DNA from 2 places in the Bradyrhizobium sp. SZCCHNR3119 genome. Region 2 is predicted to be linked to the other one. Evidence: riboswitches for the same ligand, from Rfam matches in the RefSeq annotation. Region 2 holds a riboswitch; the other holds the start of a gene.

Region 1 (3,204 bases), 3.0 Mb from region 2:
CGCCTGGATCAGGAGCCGCAGCGGCTTGCCTGCGACTTCCACGAAACCCTTCACCCGCAGCACATCGTGCGCACCGACAGCATCCGCGATGCGGGCCAGGAGCACGTCGGGCGAGGCCTGCGCCGGCACGTCGAGCACAAAGCTTTCGAAATCGTCGTGATCGTGCTCAGCCTCATTGTCGTGATGCGATGGCCGCGCGCCGAGGTCGCCTTCGGCCGCCGCACCCAGCCCGAGCAGCACGGAGGCCGACAGCTTGCCGTGCTCGGACGCGATCACCTTGACGGCACGCTGCACCTTAGCTGCGATCTCGGCAGCGACCGCCTGCCGCTCCGCATCCGTCATGAGATCGCTCTTGTTCACCACGATCAGATCGGCGCAGAGCAGCTGATCCTCGAACACCTCTTCGAGCGGATTGTCGTGATCGAGCGAGCCGTCCGCCGCGCGCTGCGCCGCCAGCGCCTCCGGATCATCGGCGAAGCGGCCGGCGATCACGGCCGGCCCGTCAACGACTGCAACGACTCCGTCAACGGTGACACGGGTTGCGATCTCCGGCCAATTGAACGCCTGCACCAGCGGCTTCGGCAGCGCGAGGCCGGAAGTCTCGATCACGATGTGCTCGGGCGGTTCGTTCTGATTGAGCAGGCTCTTCAGCGCGGGCACAAAGTCGTCGGCGACGGTGCAGCACAGGCAGCCGTTCGACAATTCGACGATGCGATCCTCCGGGCAATCCGGCACGCCGCAGCCTTTCAGGATATCGCCGTCGATCCCGACATCGCCGAACTCATTGACGATGATGGCGAGCCTGCGACCGTTCGCGGTCTCGATCAGGTTGCGCACCAGCGTGGTCTTGCCGGCGCCGAGGAAACCGGTGACGATCGTGCATGGCGTCTTTGCGAAGGATTTCATGGCAGCGAAGCCTCTTTGGATGAGCGCGACGGCAGCGGCGGCACGCGGGCGATCGTGTTTTTTCTCACGTATTCGGGACGCTCCCGCCACGGCGGCAGGCCGGCCTCGTGGACCTGATGCAGCCTGGCAAAAGCGAGCACATCATCGGCATGGACATCCGGATCGAGCGCTCCGACGATATAGGTCCACTTGCCAGGCGCAGTGACCGCAACCGTGCAGGCGCGACTGCAATTCGAGAGGCACTCGACCGGCACCACGGTGACATCGCGATGCTCGGCTGCGACCGCATGGATGGCCTCGAGTAGCCGCGCACCGGCACGCGGCTGCTCGCTGGACGCAGGCTCGGCGCTCTGCATCCGGCAGGTGACGCAGACGAACAACGTCGTCGCGCCCGGGTCTGTGCTGCTCATCCGGCCAGACCAGCCGCCATGGCGGCTGCCGCACCGCCCACCAGCGCAATCGCGGCGCCCGCGATCCGCAGCGCGAAAAGCGAGAAGGAAACGCCGCGCGCAGCAATCATCCGGGTGGCCAGGAACGCACCGGCGGCAATGACGCTCTGGATCACCAGCAGCCCGGCGAGATAGGCGCCCAGCGGCGCGCTTTCAGCACCAACGATCGATTCGCCCAGCGCGTAGCCATGCACTATCCCGGTCAACGCAAACAGGATCGCGACCGGCAGCACACCGAAGCCGGCGCGCAGCAGGATCAGCAGGCCGATTGCGGCCGTCGACAACCCGACGAGAAGCTCTGCGGCGGGAATATCAGCGCGGCCGACATGCAGCATCACGCCGGCGATCATAGCCGTGGTGAAGGCCAACACCGGCGCAAAGCCACGGCCGATCAGCGCAGCGACGATGCCCGCTCCCACAATCGCGGCGAAATGATCGAGCCCGATGACGGGGTGAGCAAGCCCGGAGAGCAGGCCTTGCGCCAAGGTCTGCGGCAGCTTGCCGCCCATCATATGGTGGGCCGATGCAGGATCGGCGAACAGTGCCACGACTGCGACTGCAAACGCGATGCGGGTTGGAAATCTGGTGGGAAATCTCATGGCCGTCTCCGTCGATGCCCGAACCTGTCAGGGTTCGTGCGATACGCTGCGCCCGACGGCATCCCAGACAGTTCCGGGATCAGAACCCTGCATCGCGACTCCCCGCGCGACGGGTCGGCCAACAGCAATGTCGACGGCAGGTCTCCTGGCTCTCGGGTCGCCGCGCGAGACCACCTTCCCGGTTTCCCAGTGGTTCAAAGGCCTCGCACTCACCGATTACAGTTGCGGGGGCAGCCGCGGCCTTGGGAGGAGATCCCGCACCGCGTTCCCTAAATCTCTCCTTTCGGAGAACCGTCATCTGTTAGATACGGGATCGAGCCAAAGCCCGTCAATCGGAAATCCTGCCGTCATGCCACCCGCCCCGCCTAGCCCTGCCCTGCCGCGCCTGACCCTGGTGCTCGGCGGCGCGCGCTCCGGCAAGAGCCGGTACGCGGAGGCGCTGATCACCGCCCTCCCTTCCCCCTGGATCTATCTCGCAACCGCGCAGGCGTTCGACAACGAGATGGCGTCGCGCATCGCCGAACACAAAGCGCGCCGCGCCGATGGATGGCGGACGATCGAGACACCTCTCGATCTTGCAGCTGCCGTGGCGGCGAACGGCGATTCTGCAACACCTGTTCTGGTCGATTGTCTCACGCTCTGGCTCAGCAATATCATGCTGAGCGGCCGCGACGTTGCCGTTGCTTGTCGTGAGCTCGCCGATGCATTAGCTGCCGCCAGGGGCCCAATCGTTGCCGTCTCCAACGAGGTCGGGCTCGGCATCGTGCCGGATAACGCGCTGGCCCGCGCGTTTCGCGATGCGCAGGGCCGCCTCAACCAGGATATTGCAACATCCGCGGATCGCGTGATCCTGATGGCGGCGGGCCTGCCGCTGACGTTGAAATAGCAGCGCATCGAGAGGAAACGAGAATGAGTGACCACAACGAGGATGCGCGCCACAAGGCCAAGATGGAGAACCGCAAAGCGATCCAGGACGCCGAGGTCGCATCGAAGACCGTTGAAAAAGGCCTGCTGATCGTCCACACCGGCAAGGGCAAGGGTAAGTCGACGGCTGCCTGGGGCTTGATGCTGCGCGCCCTCGGCCGCGGCTTCCGCATCGGCGTGGTGCAATTCGGCAAGGGCGCATGGCAAACCGGCGAGCGCAAGGCGATCGAAAAGTTCGGCGACCAGGTCACATGGCACACGCTCGGCGAAGGCTTTACCTGGGAGACTCAGGATCGTGCCCGCGACGTCGCCGCGGCCGAGCGCGC
Region 2 (3,204 bases):
GCTCGAAGCCGAGATCATAGCCAGTGCTTTCCTCCGGCCGCAGGTTGGGATTGCCGAAGAAATTGAACGCCGGAAAATCCTGGTAGAGCTGGCTGAGCGTCGGCGCCTTGAAGCCGGTGCCGTAACTTGCCTTCAGCTTGGTCTCGGTCAACGGCACGATCACGGCCGGCGCGATCCGATAGGTCGCATGCGAGCCGAATGCGTCGTTGAGATCATCGCGCACATTCGCGACCAGGAAAAATCGCTCGGCGAATGACGACTGCAGTTCGATGAAGCCCGCTTTGTTGCCGTTTTCCGCCGAGAGCGCCGCCGTGGTCAGGCGTTCAGCCTGCTGCTCCGCACCGACGATGACGTCGTTTCCCGGCGCAATCCGGGTGACCGCGTGCCAGTCGTATCTGAGCCGTTCGCCTTGCCCCACGGTGGAGGAGAGATCTCCGGGTGCGAGATCGGAGCTCCTATCACTGGTGTAGTTGACGCCGAAATAATTGGTGATGCGGCCGCCGGGCAGCGACCACACCGCCTCCTGGCGCGTTGCGAGCTGGTGCACATTGTGCCGGCTCTGCGCGGCATTCGGCACGCTGGGAAAGCCGCCGTCGCCGGTGAACAACAAAGTCGCATCAGTGTAGCGGACCACCGAATTGACGGTCCACTCGTCGTTCAGCGCAAGGCCGAGCTTCGAGGAATACGTCATGTTGTCGTAGCTGTTGCCGATCGCCTGCTGTCCGGGCGGCAGCAGCTGCAACGGCGTCACCGGCACATCGCCGGCATGAAGGTGCGCGACGTTGACTGCGTAGTTGAAATTGTCCTGCGATCCGCTGACGCCCGCGGTCTGGTTGAACGTATTGAACGAGCCCGCTTCAACCGACGCAACGGCGCGGGCGGGACCCTCGCCCTTGCGGGTGACGATCGAGACCACGCCCCCGATCGCATCCGAGCCATAGAGACCGCTTTGCGGACCGCGCAACACTTCGAGCTGCTGGATGTCGGCGGTGAGCAGATGCGCGTAGTCGAAGGCGCCGTTCGGTGTGGCGGGATTGCCGAGCTCGATGCCGTCGATCAGCACTTTGGTGTGGTTGGAATTGGTGCCGCGCACGAACACCGAGGCCTGTCCGCCAGGACCGCCGGCCTGGACCACATTCAACCCGGGAATGGTGCTCAGCAGGTCGGGCACGGTCCGGTATTGCTGAGTCTGGATGTCCTTGGCGGTGACGATGCTGATCGAGCTTGCCGCCTGGGCCGCCGGGCTCACGATGCCGGTCGGACTGACGGCGACAGATACGGCATTCGCGGACGTCGATGCTGCAGGCGTAGGCGACTGCGTCCGCGCATCCGCTGGCGCATGGAAAGCTGAAGGTCGCGCACGCTTCGGCTGCGACTTGGGTTTAGGTCTGGGTTTGGGCGCCGCCACCTCGACCGGAGGCAGCAGATCGGGTGAGGCCGACTGCTGCGCTTCGGCGGCGAGCGGACCGGCCATGACGATGGCAGCGACAACACGAGACGCGACAGGGCCGGCGCGCAAGCGCGCAGCGGCGATGAGAGGAAGACGGATGCAACGCTGAGACAAGAATGGCGGAGACATGGGTCGAAGACCTCGGCGGGACGGCAGTGGCACGTCACCGCGAACGAGGTCTCACGCCAGGACGCGGCAACGCGCCTCGGGTGAAACGATGTCAGTACTCCCCGACCGACATCCTCGCGTGTGACCACGGCTGACGGCAGGTCTCCTGGCTCGCGGGTCGTCACCTTGCGCCGCCTTCCCAGGACCGAGATTCCCAGTGGCATCTGACGCGAGATTCGCCGCTTACAGTTGCGGGGGCAGCTGCGGCCTTCGGGCGATCTCCATCGCGGAAGATCTCCCGGCACCGCATTCCCTTTTGATCCCCGGCGAAGGGGAACCGTCGGGAGGCACATAGAAGGAGGGACGTGACGGTGTCAATGCCGGCCCGGCGCGACGCAGAACGGTCAGCAGAGGTCCGAAAACGGCAGCCGCGGGGCGCTCTGCCTTATCTCTCGCGCTTCATCTTCTTGAAGCGGACGCTCTTGCCGTCCGGCAGCCGGGTGGCGACATAGCCGGCGTCCAGGCAAGCCTCACGCTGCGGCATCCTCTCCTGCGGACTGCGCAGGCTGTCCCACCACGAGGCGCGCTGCGCCGCACGCGGCAGGCTCGCGCCGATGAGCTCCTCGATCTGATCGAAGCTGAGCACAAGTTCGGGAAGCGTCTGCTGTTTCAGAAAATCGCGTAAGGAGTCGTAGTCGGACACCAAATCCTCGTCGTCGGCCGCGTTTAGATCGCGGCGGCGACCTTATCCAAACCGATGATGCGCGCAAGCTTGCGCACCTCGTCCTTCTGGTCGTCGCGAAGCTGCCAGAGCAGCGGCATCGCCGCCGATTTCAGCTGCTGCACCTCGTCGGAATCGGGGTCGATCGGCATGCTGCCGGGTTTCGGATTGCCCTGACGCGTGGCGTGGATCTTGCGGGCGACCGCGCGCAGCGCGGTCTCCACCGCAGGCCAGTAATATTCCTGATCGGGCGATAGCTTCAGCCGCTCCTTGATGCCGGCGATCTGGCCATCGCTGAGCAGGGCATAGGCCTTCTGCACCTCGGGCCGCAGCGCCACCAATGGCTTCTGCCTGGGCGCGGCCGGCTCGGCAACTTGTGCGGACGCCACGATGGCGCCGGTGATCTGCGCTGGCGTAGCCGGCTTCGGCATCTCAGCGTCGGCGGCGGCATAGGCAAAGGCCTGGCGCACCGGCTCGCTCGGCGCAGCGGCCGGTTGGATGTCCTCGGTCAGCGATGAAAAGTGAGCGACAGTGAGGCGGTCGCCCTTGGCCTGCCGGTTGGAGACAGGGCTCTTTGCCACTACGGCCGGCATTTCAATACCGGCGGACGGCACGCTGTCGCGGAACAGGATGCTGGTCGCAGCTGCCCCTGCCACGAGCACGCACACCAAAGCCACAAGGGTGATCGATTTCGTCACGCACATCTCCGTATCCCCGGCGGTACGCCGCACTTTGCCGAAAACTGGGAGCAAATTAAGGCTTTCGGTTTCCATTGTTGCCGGAGGGCCTCACTGACCGGCTCAATTGCGCTCTGAGGGCGCCCTTATGCAGCCGCGTGCAGGTCGTAGGCCGCCTGAATATCGGCAACGATATCGGAGGCTTCCCACAAGGCCGCGGGTTCCACCGAACGCAGGCTGATGGTCCA

The links. Region 2 has a riboswitch for cobalamin ahead of QX034_RS15690 (TonB-dependent receptor plug domain-containing protein). Riboswitches for the same ligand answer to the same signal wherever they lie in the genome.
Region 1: it holds a riboswitch for cobalamin, as region 2 does, so the genes downstream of both, QX034_RS01835 (HupE/UreJ family protein) here and QX034_RS15690 (TonB-dependent receptor plug domain-containing protein) in region 2, are expected to answer to the same signal.

The regions. Positions count from the first base shown of each region.
Region 1 covers NZ_JAUEUV010000001.1:372,982-376,185, forward strand. Annotated here, with positions in the region: gene cobW (cobalamin biosynthesis protein CobW) at 1-906, opposite strand, end outside; gene QX034_RS01830 (DUF1636 domain-containing protein) at 903-1,316, opposite strand; gene QX034_RS01835 (HupE/UreJ family protein) at 1,313-1,954, opposite strand; cobalamin riboswitch at 2,072-2,265, opposite strand; gene cobU (bifunctional adenosylcobinamide kinase/adenosylcobinamide-phosphate guanylyltransferase) at 2,304-2,840, shown strand; gene cobO (cob(I)yrinic acid a,c-diamide adenosyltransferase) at 2,864-3,204, shown strand, end outside.
Region 2 covers NZ_JAUEUV010000001.1:3,372,756-3,375,959, reverse strand. Annotated here, with positions in the region: gene QX034_RS15690 (TonB-dependent receptor plug domain-containing protein) at 1-1,474, opposite strand, end outside; cobalamin riboswitch at 1,697-1,915, opposite strand; gene QX034_RS15685 (hypothetical protein) at 2,004-2,261, opposite strand; gene QX034_RS15680 (hypothetical protein) at 2,285-2,977, opposite strand; gene QX034_RS15675 (hypothetical protein) at 3,103-3,204, opposite strand, start outside.